2 regions of the Romboutsia sp. MSSM.1001216sp_RTP31141st1_G3_RTP31141_220114 genome follow, and region 2 is predicted to be linked to the other one. Evidence: riboswitches for the same ligand, from Rfam matches in the RefSeq annotation. Region 2 holds a riboswitch; the other holds the start of a gene.

Region 1 (8,148 bases), on a different contig from region 2:
CTATTCCACTTATTCTATTTACCTTAAATCCATCATATTCAAGCTCATTTACTATATTATTCGATACTGAACTTGTACCTCCAATAATATATATATTTTTAGCTTTTAGTCTCTTTATCTCTTGTTCAATATTATAATATAAGCTGTCATTTGGTGTTAGAAGTATTGGAGCATTTATAGATTTTGCAAATGGTGTGGCTGAAAGAGCATCTGCTATAGAACTTGAATTTACTAATACTACATTATCAGAAGTATCCCAACCTTTTTGACTTATCATTATAGATGTTTCATATCTAGTTTCTCCTACCATTTTACTTATAACTACTTTAGGATTATTTGAGCTTACCTTCATTATCCCAACAGCTTTTAGAGCATTTTCTACTGTTTCTTTTTCACTTGCTGTTTTAGCTTTTAATAATAATACTTCTCCTAGATGATTAAAATCTGATTGAGAATATAAGCCTTCTGTAAGTGCATCATAGAAAAGTTTACCCATTTTTTCTTCTCCGATACCTTTAACATTAATACCATATTGTGTTCCACCTTCAGATATTAGGTAAGCTAATTTATTTATTATACCACTATTTTCATGTACGTAATCATTGTCACAGCTATCATTATGTACATGAGACCTTCTACAGATTTCCATATTATCTACATTATCTATATCTGGGTTTTTCATGCTTCTTAAGTATCCATATTTTGAAAAATCTTCTCCTATAGTCCAATTTTTGCTTGATTTATAAGTATGTTCTACTAAAGTACCAAAAATATCTCCATATGCTTCGTTTATAGCGCCTGATTGAGATACATAATCTAAATTAGCAGTATGTCTTACTACTGAATGAGTATATTCATGTCCAATTACATCTAATGATCCTGCAGAATCATAAGTTGTTGAGTTTTCATTTCCAAAAACTAGTATATCAACTCCATTTACTAGACTGGAAAATGCATTTCCTGGCTCATTTACATTTACAAGTAATTCTGGCTTACTTCCCTTTCCATCTAGCCCATCTCTATTGTATTTATTTAAATAAAAATCGTAAGTTTTTCCTACATGGTAGTTTGCATCTACAAACTTTCCATCGCTCTTTTCTAGTTTTGTGCTAAAATATTTTATATCATTATCCATGCCATAAGGAATTTTATTTTGATAATAATATTGATAAAAATATTGACCTTTTATATCTAAAGTTTTTATAGGTTTTGATCCTCTACTTAAATCTATAAAATAATACCCGTCTTTAAAGCCTGCTTCACCTTGTCTATGTATTACTTGTATTTCTCTTTCATCTCCAAATACACCTTTTGCTTTAATTTTTTCTGATTTGATTATATTGTTTGTGTTTTCGTATTGATTTATTATATCTCCACTGTTAGCATCTATAAATACAATTTTGTTATAAATTGTTTTTCCTATTATATTTACATCTACTTTGTATGCAAGTTTATATTCTTCTTTACTTTTATATAAATATAACTCTACTTTTTCATTTTTATTTAATTCATTTTTTAGTTCAAGTTTTTCCTTTGCTATCTTAAGTGCATCATCTTTAGTTAAAGTCGGATTATAGTTAAATCCTTTTAATGTCTTTGATGTTGGCTCTATATATCCTGAAATTGATTTTATATTTCCGTCATAATCTACGCATCCTACTAAATCTGAACCATAGATAGGTATATTATTTATATACTGTTGAAGTCTTACTATAACCTGAGAATCATTTTTATCATCTTCTTTTGATTTGACTTTGAAAGTAGAAGTTTTTTCTACATTGCTTAAATAATTAATTAGGATTTGTTGAGGTGATATACCTTCTTTTTTCTCTTCCTTTATATTACCACTTACTACAAATGGTTCCGATTTTTCTATAGCTTTTTTTAATTCTTGTTTTTGCATATCCTCACTTGCAAAACTCAAACTAGTTAGATTTATAGTTATTAAACATAGTGTTGTTATGCTTGCTATGCTCTTTTTTAATAATGTCACTTGCTTTCCCCCTCAATTTTCTTTATTTAATGCTTTTGCTCCTTGTTATATTTTTACTAACTATGTTAACTCTATTTTAACACTTGCAATTATTGTTAGTAAACTTATTATTTATTGTTTTTGTACAAAATCTAATCTTTTCTATTGACTTATTTTTTGTTTTGGTTATAATTTAAAACAACAAGTAGATAACTGAGATAGAGGCGCGAAATTTAAGAGTAGTATTATGGAGGTAAGCTCAATGAAATAATACAAAAGGAAATTTCGCCGAAGTAAATAGTTAATGGCTTTGATACTATTTACTGGGCTTATGTAAAATATGCATAAGACTGTCACATTTTTGTGGAGAGCTATTTTCAATGAAAACGTACGGTACGTTGTATTTTTTGTATATAATTTACGTATTTTTGTCATGGGTATAGTCTCATGGCTTTTTTTGTATACAAAAACCTTATGTAAACCTAAAATTACTGATAACTTATATAAGGTATATCAATAACTCAATAATATAAAAATATATCTGAGTAACCGTCGAAGTCGTTAGCGACATAAACTAAGCGCATTTTTATTGTTAGATAAATTTTATTATCTTAGTTACTTACTTATGGAAAATTTACACCATAAGGAGGATAATCAAATGAGTGAACAAAATCAAGAATTAAAAAGAGGATTAAAAGCAAGACATCTAAACATGATAGCACTAGGTGGTTCTATTGGAACAGGTATATTTCTTGCAATGGGAGATACTATCTATCAAGCAGGACCTGGTGGTGCATTAGTTGCATATGGTTTAGTAGGCATTATGGTTTATTTTTTAATAACAAGTTTAGGTGAAATGGCTACTTTTATGCCAATCTCTGGATCTTTTAGTTCCTATGCTACTAAATTTATTGACCCAGCACTTGGGTTTGCACTTGGATGGAATTACTGGTACAACTGGGCTATAACAATAGCTGCCGAAATGGTTGCAGGTTCTTTAGTTATGAAATTTTGGTTCCCAAACATACCAGGAGTTTACTGGAGTTTATTATTTTTAATAATAATTGTCGGATTAAACTTCCTATCATCAAAAGCTTACGGTGAGTCTGAATATTGGTTTGCTGGTGTTAAAGTTGTTACTGTAATTATATTTTTAATAATAGGTGTATTAATGATAGTTGGTATAATTGGTTCTGATGAAATAGGATTTCATAATTATTTTATAAAAGATGGACCTTTCCATGGTGGAATAAAATCAATCTTTGCCATTTTTCTAGTTGCAGGATTTTCATTTCAGGGAACCGAACTTATAGGAGTTGCTGCTGGAGAAAGTGAAAATCCAGAAAAAACTATTCCTAGGGCTATAAAATCCATATTTTGGAGAATATTAATATTTTATTTAGGAACGATAATAGTTTTAGGTGCTATAATACCTTTTACACAGGCTGGTGTTTCTGAAAGTCCATTTACTATGGTATTTGAGAAAGCAGGTATAGCTGGAGCTGCTTCTCTTATGAATGCAGTAATATTAACATCTGTATTATCTGCTGGAAATTCTGGTATGTATGCATCAAGCAGAATGCTTCACTCTATGGCTAAGGATGGACTTGCTCCAAAGCTATTTGCTAAGACTAATAAAAGAGGTGTTCCTGTAAATGCTTTAATATTAACTACTATAGTTGCATCTTTTTGTTTCTTAACAGGTGTATTTGCCGAAAGTACTGTTTATGTTTGGTTAGTTGCTGCATCTGGCCTTGCTGGATTTATAGCATGGGTTGGAATAGCAATATGCCATTATAGATTTAGAAAAGCATATACTCATCAAGGTAATAATTTAAAAGATTTAAAATTTACTGCTAAATGGTATCCTTTTGGACCTATACTAGCATTAATAATGTGTATAGTTATAATAATAGGTCAAGGTTATTCTTGTATTAAACCAGATGGCATTGACTGGAGTGGTTTAATAGCTTCTTATATAGGTATACCTCTATTTTTAAGTATATATATAGGTTATAAAATTAAGCACAAGACTAAACTTATCCCTCTTCACAAGGTTGATTTAACTTATGGAGAAGATAAAAATTTAGATAATATAGAAAAAAAGATCCTTGAATTAAATTAATAAACATAAAAAATGTAACTCCTTTAACTTAGGAGTTACATTTTTTATGATGAAGTTATATAATTTCTATCAACATATTCTAATATATAATCTCTAAATAACTTTGCTATTGGAGGTATATATGAATTTTTTAAATAACTCATATATATTATTCTTTCCTTAATAGTTTCTTTAATATTTATTTTAGATAGTGTATTTGTATTGATAGTTGGTGAATCAGGAACTACTGAAATCCCTGCTCCAGCAGATACTAATCCTTCTATTACACTTCCTATATTAGCTCCTTTTGGCTGAATTGATATTTTAGGGGTATACCCTAAAGCATCAGTACAAGAAAGAATCCTATCTTTACTACCTTCACAAAATGCTATAAAAGATTCATTTTCTAATTCCTTTAAAGATACCTCTCCTCTACCGGCTAATTTATGATTCTTTGGTACTATTAATATATACTCTTGCTTTTTTATTGGTATAGATTCTATATTAATATCCCAAATAGGTTCTGTATGATTATCATAGAAACCAATATCAATTTTTCCTTTTTTTAAATCTTCTATTATTTCAGTTACAGACTGTTGGTTAAATTGAAACTTTACATTAGGGTTATCATTTAAGAAATCGCTTATTATAAAATTCATAAAATAAGCTCCTACTCTAGATGTAGAGGAAATAGAAACTGTCCCTGTAGTATCACTAACCATTTCATCTAATTCCTTTATCCCTTTTTCAATCTCTACCAATGCTCTCTCTGCATGAACTAAAAATAATTTCCCAAACCTAGTTAGTTTGACATTTCTGCCACTCTTTTCAAATAAAGGGACTTTTAGTTCTCCTTCCAACTTTGCTATTGATTTACTTAATGCTGGTTGAGTAACTAATAATAACTTTGAAGCTTTAGTAAAATTTTCGGTTTCAGCGACTGTTTTGAAATACTCTAGTTGTTGTAGGTTCATTTTCTACTCCTTTTTATAATTTATCAAATCTATAACTAAAAGTTATATGTTTATGAATATTTTAAATTAGACATAGTGGTTATAACAGTGCTATAATCACTATTATCCTTAATAAATATATTTGTATTTTCTTATGAATTTTACTTATTAGTATACCAAAATAATTAAGACATATAAATTAAAATTGAAAGATATTATATAAATTAAAGGGAGTGTTTTTTATGATGAAAGTAGATAAGGATCTTTGTATAGGATGTTCTCTATGTGTTAAAGATTGCATGGTTAAAGATATTGAACTTATAGATAAAAAGGCTCATATTAAAAATGTAGCCTGTTTTAAATGTGGTCACTGTATTGCAATATGCCCTAAAAATGCAGTATCAACTGATGATTATAACATGAATGAAGTTAAAGATTATAATAAAGAGGATTTCTCTATTGATGCAGATAATTTACTAAACTTTATCAAGTTTAGAAGAAGTGTAAGACACTTTAAAAATCAGGATGTAGAAATAGAAAAACTTTCTAAAATCATAGAAGCAGGGAGATTTACTCAAACAGCAAGAAATGCACAAGATGTATCTTATATTGTAGTTAAAGATGGCATAGAAACTTTAAAAGAAATGTCTTTAGAAAGATTAAGTGATATGGGTAAATATATGCTTGCTAACTTAACACCTGAGACAATGAATTTAAAGCTATATGCCCAGATGTGGGTAAAAATGTATGAAGAATTTAAAGCAAATCCTACTGGTAGGGATAGTCTATTCTTCAATGCTCCTGCTGTAATACTTGTAGTTTCTGATAATCCTGTAGATGCTAGTTTAGCTTCCTCTAATATGGAACTTATGACTAATGCTCTAGGCCTTGGAACTTTCTTTAGTGGATTCTTTACAAGATCTGCTGAAGGAAATAAAAAAATTATGGACTTCTTAGGACTGAACGAAAATCAAAAAATTGTAACTTGCATGGTTATCGGATATCCAGATGTAAAATATCAAAGAACAACTCCAAGAAAAGAAGCACAAATATCTTGGAAGTAATCTAAATAAAAAATTCGCTTCGCTCATGTCGCCAACGACTACGTCCGTTGCTCAAAATATATTTTTCTACATTTTCAAACTTGTTGATATATCTTATATCCATAATTTATCAACAGTTTTGTTCTTAATATAAAATCCTTGTATGTAAAAAAATAGAAATGGGCTATGTTAAGGTAAATTAGCCCATTTTTACTATCTCTTCATTGATTTTATTAAGACTTTCCTTTCTTTGTCAATCTTTAAAGATTCACATATTTTCTGGAGAGATTTATTGTAAGTAAAATCATCAAGATTATTATTATTTAAATATTCTAGTGTTATATTTTTTTAGAAATTCCCATACTATTTCTTTATTTTTATTGGTTATTTTAAGCCCACTACAAAAACTATCACATACAGACCAGTTATTTATTTTAGGAATAAAGTTTTTTATATATACTAATATTTCTTCTATATTACTATCCTTAACATATCCTATTACCATTCCCTGTAGCATAACCTCTTCAAAATATGTATCATTAGCATTTTTTAGATATTCTCTCCAGTCTTTTTTAGCTATTCTCTTCGCTATTTTTCTTAAACACAAAAGTCTAACACCTAGTATATTCTCAACTCCTGGTATTAGCCTTGAAGAAAATTCTCTATACTTTTCTTCTGATAATTTCAAAAGTTCTTCTCTAATTTTTTCGTTCATATATCCCTTCTCCATATAATGTTAATATACTTTTATTTAATTATTATTTTCCATATCTAATAATTGTTTTTTTATCTCTAAACCCGCAGCATAACCAACTAAACTTCCATCAGCACCTATAATTCTATGGCATGGAATTATTATTAATATAGGATTTTTATTATTTGCCATTCCCACTGCTCTAGCTGCTGTTGGCTTACCTATTTTTTGAGCTAATTCTTTATAACTATATGTTTTGCCATATGGTACATCTTTAAGTTCATTCCATACTAGCTTTTGAAATTCTGTACCGTTAAGAGAAAGTGGTACATCAAATTCTATTCTTTGTCCTAATAAGTATTCCTGAAGTTGCTTTGCTGTTTCTTTAATTAATGGTGTTTCTTCAATATTCATATCTTCTGATGATAGTTTCTCCGCTAGATAAAGATCTGTTATTCCTTTTCCATCTTCAGCAATTCCTATCTTTCCCAGCTTTGTTTCATAATAAAAAATATTTTTCATATAAACACCTCATTTGTTAATTTGCATATGTTATTTCATAATCTAATATACAATACTTTATATAATATTTATATAATAAAGAAGTTACTATACTAAAAATAAGCATAATAACTTCTTTATATTTTTCTATATTAATATTATTTTAAATTTTTTAAATCATCATCATAGTATTCTTCTAATTCTAGTAAACTTTCATATGGATTACCTTTTAATCCTAGTTGTTTAGCAAAAGCTGGCTCTGTTTTTAATCCCCTCTTTTTTAAAGCTATTATTTCATTTTTAAAATCTTTTCCTAAAATCTCTATCAATCTAGCTTCTATCACCATATGTCTATATCCGTTGGTTTTCTCTGAATGATTTTTGCTCGCATATATCTCTATTTCTATATCATCCACATAAAAGTTACATACTATTATATTTTCTATACTATTTTATATTACTTTAAATCCTTTTCTTATTTCAAATTCATTGACTAATACTTCTTTAAAAGTAACGAAGTTTTCTACTTCACATACAATATCTAGATCACTACTTTCTATGTTTATTTGTATTGGAATAGTTCCTATCAGTATTGGGTTGTAATCCTTGAGTACTTCAAATATATTTATTCTTTTAAGTATTTCATAACTTTTTCTTTGAGTATTATTCCCCTCTTTTAGGTATGATATATCCTTCCAGTTTATGTCCTTTATTTTCATATCTTCCCCTTATTCAGATCTTTAAATGTAAATTGATTTTAAAAATGATTATCCATTTTCTTAAAGTATATTATAAAACATGAATTATTTATTTATCCATATATTTTTCACACAATCAATAATATAATCTATTTCTTTTTCTGTGTTAAAGTACACAAAACT
Region 2 (8,148 bases):
AAACAATATGAATTATTTTAAAAATACTCTCGGTATAAATAGGGTTGAAAATATCGAAAAAGTGATAGAGCCTTTATATAATTATAAAAACAAAGTATTAACATTAGGGTTAAGCGATTTATCAAATTATAATAATAAAAACTTTACAACAGACATATCAAATACTATATACAAAATATGTGAGGTAACACATGGACACTTATTATCATTATTTAATAGTACAGATAGATTAGATAAAACATACGAAGATCTAATTCATATATTAAATGGAAAAAACATAGATATATACAAAAACAAAAAAGGAATTAGAAATTTAAAGAATATGAATCAAAATTGTGTGGTATTAGGATCGAAAGGATGCTTTGAAGGTGTAGATGTTCCAGGGGATGGACTTGTGTGTGTAACCTTAGATAAAATTCCTAATCTAAATCCGAAAGATCCTTTATACTCAACTATTATGAAAAAATATGGCTTGACCTATCAATCTATAAACTACCCTCAGATGGCTATTAAGGTAAAACAAGCTATGGGAAGGATCTTAAGAAGCAAATATGATTACGGATGTTTTATAATCTTTGACATAGGAACTAATGGGCATACTTTAAAAAAATTAGAGAGAGATCTTCATGGTTGTAAAATAAATATAGTTAGCAAAAATAATATACAAAACTATACTAATAATCATCTAAATATATGTAGAAAGCAGGTTATGAGAGAGGTATTAGTAGATGTTAGGAACTTACTAACAATTACAGATATAGATGACATAAAAGATATAGAACAGTTTGTAGTTGAGCAAATGAATCAAAGGTATATAAAGTGCAGAGTTACTTCAAATAATAATGATAAATTAAATATAAAGTACTTTAATCATAGATATACTATACCAAAAGAAAAAATCAAATTAAAATCTAAGGTATGAGATTATAAAAAGACTTTACCTATATTTTAATTATTGAATAAGATTAGATATTTAAGAAAAAATAAATCTTATAAAAGTAGTTAAAAGAAAGGATGTAAATATGAGTTATATATTACTTATAATAGGTTTTTTAATTCTTATAAAAGGAGCAGATGTATTTGTAGTTGGCTCATCATCTATAGCAAAAACATTAAAGGCCCCAACACTTATAATTGGGCTTACAATAGTTGCTTTTGGTACTAGTGCACCAGAAGCTGCAGTAAGTATAACAGCAGCATTAAAAGGAAGTAATGATATGGCTATAGCCAATGTAGTAGGGTCTAATATATTTAACTTTTTATGTGTTTTGGGAGTCGTAGCAATAATAAATCCTATAAAGGTACAAAAGAGCACTATAATTAAAGAATTCCCATTTGCAGTACTTGCAACTATAGTACTATCTATATTATCTCACGATATAAAGTTTCAAGGGTATACTCAAAATGATTTAACAAGAGCAGATGGGCTGATGCTACTAACTTTATTTGGTATATTTATGTATTATTTAGTAGAGATGGCCATAACATCTAAAGAGGAAATGGAAATAGATCAAGCTGATGAGAGCATACCTATGAGTAAAAGTATACTAATGAGTATCCTTGGTATAATTGGAATAATAGTAGGTGGTCAGTTTGTTGTAGATAGTGCAAGCAATATTGCTTTAGCTTGGGGTATGAGTGAAAATCTAGTAGGCTTAACTATAGTATCTATAGGAACATCTCTTCCAGAGTTCGTAACAAGTATAGTTGCGGCTAGAAAAGGTGAAAGTGATATAGCTATAGGTAATGTAGTTGGTTCGAATCTGTTTAATATATTATTTGTTTTAGGTATATCCTCATTTATAAGCAATATACAAGTTCATAGCATAGTGTTTGTTGATATGATGATTATGATAATAATAACAATATTAACATATATATTTGCAGGAACTAAGCAACGTATAAATAAAAAAGAAGGTATATTATTAGTTATAATGTATATATTATATATGACATTTATAATAATAAGAAAATAAAAAAGAGTCTTTAAAGACTCTTTTTTATTTTAAGCTATTCCGTTTTCAAATTCTTCTATTAAATCTTCATCAGAAAGTTTTTCTATTGTTAATCCTGTTAATCCATAGAATAATGATATTAAAGGACAAATTAAGTTAAAGAATGCATATGGTAAAAATACGAAAGATCCAATTCCAAGTGTTGCTGACATATATGCTCCACAAGTATTCCAAGGAATAAGTGGAGACGTTATAGTGGCACTATCTTCTAAAGCACGAGAAAGATTCTTAGGAGATAAACCTTGTCTTATAAATGCATCCTTATACATACTTCCTGGTATAACTATGGCTAAATATTGGTCTGCAACTGCTAAGTTAGTACCGATACAAGTAAATATTGTAGCAGCTATAAGTCCAAAAGTACCCTTTGCAAATTTTAGTATAGACTGTGCTATAACTTGTAACATACCAGTTTTTTCTAATACCCCACCTACAGTTAAAGCACAAAGTATTAATGATACTGTCCCTAACATACTGTCAAGTCCACCTCTAGTAAGAAGATCATCAACAAACTTCATTCCAGTAGATGAAACATAACCAGACTTAGCAACTACAAGTATATCAGCTATAGATGCACCTTGAAATACTACTGCACAAACGCCACCTAATATAACACCACCTATAAGTGCTGGTATTGTAGGGACTTTAAATATAACCATTGCTATAACAGCACAAGGAACTAAAAGTAAAAATGGAGATAATGTATTGTAATTACTTAATAAAGCATTTTGAATTTGATTTATTTGAGATATATCCATTTCAGAACCTGCATATTTCATTCCTATTATACCGTATAATACAAGTGATATTAAAAGAGCAGGACCAGCTGTATATACCATATGTTTTATATGATCAAATAAAGTAGAACCAGCCATAGCAGGAGCTAAGTTTGTTGTATCAGATAAAGGAGACATCTTATCCCCAAAATAAGCACCAGATATTATAGCACCTGCAACTATTTTACCAGGTATACCTAAGGCACTACCAATACCTAAAAGAGCTATACCTACAGTACCAGCTGTTGTCCAAGATGAACCAGTAGAAATAGATACTATAGCGCAGATTAAAGTAGTTGCCACTAAGAATATTCCAGGTGATAATATTTTAAGACCCCAATATATCATAGCAGGAACTATACCACCAGCTATCCAAGTACCTATTATCATACCAACTACTAAAAGTATAAGTATTGATTGCATTGTCGTATTTATAGTAGATAGTATACCTTCTTCTAATTCCTTCCAATTAAAACCTAATCTAAAAACTGCAACACCACTTGCAAATGTAGCTCCTATTATAAGTGGTATATGAGCAGATATTTCATACTTTCTTAAAAATACTAAACATGTCACTAAAACTGCAACTAAAACAGAGACACATAGTAATGCATCAAATAAAGTTGCTTGTTTTTTAACCTTTTTTGTCATAAAAGTCCTCCTAAAATTTATACCGAATATAACGTTAAGGAGAAAAGAGATAATAAAAAAAGTCTAGGTGTAAAGATATTATCCTAGACTTAAGCATTCAACCGTACAATTAAAAATACGCTTAATCTAAAGATAGCACTCCACATATAAATGTGACAGTGTTATACATATTTTGCATAACCCCAATATATAAGTTTAAAGCTTCCCTTATATATTTCGGCATAGTTACCTTTTATTTTGCTTCTTCGTGCTTACCTCCACAAAACTACTATTTAACAATGCGACCTCTACCAATAGTTATATTCGATTTATTTGATAATAAAGATTATACCATAAATTAAAAAAAAATAAAGCATGAAATATTTAGGAATAAAAAATTTAAGAAAATTTTCACAATAATATGTAAAATAATAAGTCTTTAAAAACTACTTATTTTACTATAGAATAGTTATTAAATGTATGATTTAGAAAAATATAAATTTTATATAAATAGTTATACGAAAGGAAGTGAAAAATTTGGCTAAGGTTAAGTTTTATGCAGTAAGAAAAGGAAGAAACAATGGTATATATAATACATGGAATGAATGTAAGGAACAAATAAATGGTTTTTCAGGCGCTGAGTATAAAAGTTTTACTACGATAGAGGAAGCAAAATCATATATATATGGTGAAAGTGGTGTAAAAATACAAGAGGGAAAAGAACTTGTAAAAGCTTATGTTGATGGTAGTTATGAACATTCAATAAGAGAATATGGTTCAGGGGTAGTTATAATAAAAAATGAAGAAGTTATAAAAACTTATAGCAAAAAAGGAAATGATAAAGATTTAGTTGGAATGAGAAATGTCGCAGGTGAAATAGAAGCTGCAAAGATTGCGATGAATTATTGTATAGATAATAACATAAATAATTTGATTTTATATTTTGATTATGAAGGAATAGAAAAATGGTGCTTAGGATTATGGAAAACTAATAAAGAAGGAACTACTAAATATAAGAAATTTTATGATAATATAAAAGATAAGTTAAATGTTGAGTTTGTAAAAGTAAAAGCACATAGTGGCAATAAATATAACGATGAAGCTGATAAATTAGCTAAGAAAGCTATAGGAATATAAAAGTCTTGCAAAGTATTTTGCAAGACTTTATTTTTAACTTAATCCAAAATCCTCTAATTCAGCTAAAACAAAAGAAGGTCTATTTATACCATCATACATAGCTTTTGCCAAAATATTTGCCTGGTCATATGTCGATGTCCAAGAAAAAATGCCACCAAGACAATTATCTAATACATATAGAGCTTTTATATAAATAGAAAGGGTATCCTCATAAGACATTGAGAACTCTCCATCTTTTACTAGATAAGGTACTTTAGCATCTCTATCAAACATTACTGTATGACCATTTTTATTTATATAATCCCTTCTAAGTTGATCATATGATCTTGTAATTGCAGCTCCAAGTCTACCATAAAAAGGAACTCCAAGTAGTATTTTTTCACGAGGCATACCGGCATTTATTAAATTTTGTACCATAGAATCTACACTATATCCTCTTAAAGATAAATTAGAAGGATATAAATTAGCATGATGTTTCTTAGCATTTTCACCTGTTTCTCCAGCTGTAAAATCATAACTCATTAGATTAAAATAGTTTATTAAAGGAGCTATTTTAGATATTTCAGCACTTCTATTTATATAACCAATATCTCCAGTACCAGCAACACTTAACCACTTATTATCTCCTATAACATCCCTTAGAGCGGTTAGTAAAAGTGTAAAATTTTCTTTATCTTCAGGTCTAGATTTTATACCCGCACCACTACTTCCTGGATATTCCCAGTCAATATCAATACCATCTAAATTATATTGCTTTATAAGCTTATTTGCTTCTCTAGCAAATGCATATCTAGATGCAGGAGTTAAAGCAGCATCAGAAAAACCTTCAACTCCCCATCCACCAATGGCAGCAATAACTTTTAAAGTAGGCTTAATATTTTTAAGACTTATAAGTTGATTTAAATAATTAGGAGTAGGAACTCGTAATGTTCCATTTTCATTAATTTCTACGAATGCATAGATTACAGCATCAAGTAAATTAGGATCTACGTTTCCAGGATTACCAAATACATACTCCATAACTATTGGACTAACATCAGGACAACTTATAGCAGGCTGTTTATCTGGGTCTGTTATTTCAGGTCTTTGGCACTTTTTAGTATTTTTAGATTTTATAAATACATCTTTATTATGTTTTACATTAATAGTGGGTCTATCCTTATCAGGCATAAAGCAAAGATACCAGTCCATATACGCATATTCTTTCTCACAGTTTTTAATTTTATTTTTTAACTCTTTATAAGTTTTAGGAGATGGTGTTATGACTGGCATACCAGGAAACCAGTTAGCAGGAGTTACTACTTTATCTTTATCACTAGTTTGAAGTGCTTCTATAATTCTTAAAATCTCAGGAATATTTCTACCAGTTGTGAGAGGATAGTAAAGTATAGTTCTGAGTATTTGTTTATCATCTATTATAAAAACAGATCGTACTGTAGAAGTATTACTCATTTGTTCTGAAATCATACCGTATAGCTTAGCTACATATTTATCATTATCATCTATAACTGGAAAAGGAATATCAATACCTGTCATAGTAAATATATTATACATCCAAGCTAGATGAGACGCATTACTGTCAACACTTAGGCCTATTAATTCTGTGTTTCTTTTTTTAAATTCATTATGGTATTTAGCAAAGCATAGAAATTCTGTAGTGCATACTGGAGTAAAATCTCCAGGATGAGAAAATAAAACTACCCATTTACCATTATAATCAGATAATTTTATAGGCCCAAATGTTGTGTTAGCCTTAAAATCAGGAGCTTTCGATCCTAAACTTGGAAGGCATGGCATATATATCACCCCTTAATTAATAAAATATAACCTAATTATATTTTATTAATTAAGGGGTGATATTGTTACGAAGAAAATATAATTGTAAATACTTTTAGAAAAATAACTAATAAGAATTGCTATTTATGTGCATATTTGATATATTTAAAGATAGATAAATGTAAAGATTTGTTATTATACGGGGTGAGAATGTTGAAATCTATCCTAAGAAAGATAGAAAGTATATTTAAGGTTTTAGTTCTATCATCTATTATATCTTTTGTTATAACATTTGGACTTATACTGTTAAATGCTATTATGGGAGTGTTTATAGGGTTAGAATATTACTTTATGTTATTTACAGGATTAACTTTATGTTTAACAGTTATGTTAGTAGTTGTAGACTACAATAGAATATTTAAAAATAAAAAACATATACAAAAGACTAAAGTTAGCAAGAGTAAAAATATTAAAAGAGGAAATACAAAAGAAGTTGTTAAAGCAAAAAGAAAAATATCTTAATATTAAAATGATTTAAAAAGGCACAATAAAATAAACTATGGTGTCTTTTTTGCTTATTAATTATTATATCTATTTATAAATTATGCATAATTATTGAACTTATAGTAATAGGTTAAAAAGTAATGATACCACTTTACACGGTAGCAAAAAAGAACTTTTCGGTAATAGATAAAGTCACTTAAATAAAGTTAAAATTTTACTTAAGAAAATAAAATTTTAGTTATAAATATATAAAACCTATAATAAAAGATAATTAAGAACAATTATAGGAGAGGTTGCTTATGGAATACAATATATTTTCAGAAATGGTAACTGGTTATAAAAATATATTAAAAAAATCGAAATCTCAAGATTATTTAGATTTCGATTTTTTTGATAAAGGAATAGTTTTTGCTGTGTCTGATGGCCATAGTAATGATTTTTTCAAATATAGTGATAGAGGAGCTAAAATAGCTTGTAATATTGCAGTAGGCATGCTTAAAGATTTGGCAGATTTAGATACAAAAGATTTAGTTAATATGCTAGAAGAAAAAAAAATACAAATGGAAATTCAATCAAAATGGATGGATTTAGTTAAGTTAGATTTTGAAAGATTTCATCCATTAGTTTTTAAAACAGAATATATAAAATATTCTACAACATTAATAGCAGTGTTGGTAACTAATAGATTTAGGCTATATTTAAAAATAGGAGATGGAAATATTATAATAAAAGATGATACTGAGTTTAAAGAAGTATTAGAAACTAGAAAAAGTGATACAGTTGATTCTTTAGGAAGAATAGATTCATATAAAAATATTATGTATTATATAGATGATGAAATAAATAAATACAAAGAAAATATTATTATATTTACAGATGGATATGAGCAGTCTTTTGACAATAAAAATGAATTGTACAAAAGCCTTAATGATACAATATATATGTACAATAAGAGTGTATTTTCTAGGGAAGTTCTAAAAAGAACTTACAAACAGCGACTAAGTAAGTTAAGCAAGCAAAAAAGTCAGGATGATATAAGCATTGTGTTTTTAATATAAATAAAAAAATAAGTCAATATTATGTATTTAAAAAGTTTTATAGACATTATATTGACTTATTTTTATTTATAAACAATTAAAATACATATATTTACTAATAATATAAAATATGGTTAAAGATATACATATATGATATAATAAATAATGATATTTACATAAAAACTAAATAGGAAAGGAAACGATAATGAATTTTAAAGAATTATTTTATAAATGTGTAGATTTTATAGATATATATAAAAAAAATATAATCAC

What was found. A riboswitch is a leader RNA that binds a small molecule or an ion and turns the genes downstream of it on or off. The one in region 2 is predicted to bind lysine.
Region 1: it holds a riboswitch for lysine, as region 2 does, so the genes downstream of both, ABCP60_RS08330 (amino acid permease) here and nhaC (Na+/H+ antiporter NhaC) in region 2, are expected to answer to the same signal.

The regions. Positions count from the first base shown of each region.
Region 1 covers NZ_JBCIUO010000004.1:50,468-58,615, forward strand. The annotation lists gene ABCP60_RS08325 (cell wall-binding repeat-containing protein) at 1-1,993, opposite strand, end outside; lysine riboswitch at 2,184-2,354, shown strand; gene ABCP60_RS08330 (amino acid permease) at 2,631-4,097, shown strand; gene ABCP60_RS08335 (LysR family transcriptional regulator) at 4,142-5,050, opposite strand; gene ABCP60_RS08340 (nitroreductase family protein) at 5,272-6,093, shown strand; gene ABCP60_RS08345 (DNA alkylation repair protein) at 6,392-6,787, opposite strand; gene ABCP60_RS08350 (methylated-DNA--[protein]-cysteine S-methyltransferase) at 6,824-7,288, opposite strand; partial or broken gene ABCP60_RS08355 (DUF4269 domain-containing protein) at 7,426-7,986, opposite strand; gene ABCP60_RS08360 (aminotransferase class V-fold PLP-dependent enzyme) at 8,071-8,148, opposite strand, start outside.
Region 2 covers NZ_JBCIUO010000007.1:115,772-123,919, reverse strand. The annotation lists gene ABCP60_RS11410 (ATP-dependent DNA helicase) at 1-922, shown strand, start outside; gene ABCP60_RS11405 (calcium/sodium antiporter) at 1,023-1,976, shown strand; gene nhaC (Na+/H+ antiporter NhaC) at 2,006-3,442, opposite strand; lysine riboswitch at 3,568-3,740, opposite strand; gene ABCP60_RS11395 (ribonuclease H family protein) at 3,959-4,558, shown strand; gene ABCP60_RS11390 (peroxiredoxin) at 4,592-6,355, opposite strand; gene ABCP60_RS11385 (hypothetical protein) at 6,545-6,856, shown strand; gene ABCP60_RS11380 (protein phosphatase 2C domain-containing protein) at 7,138-7,896, shown strand; gene ABCP60_RS11375 (UbiD family decarboxylase) at 8,081-8,148, shown strand, end outside.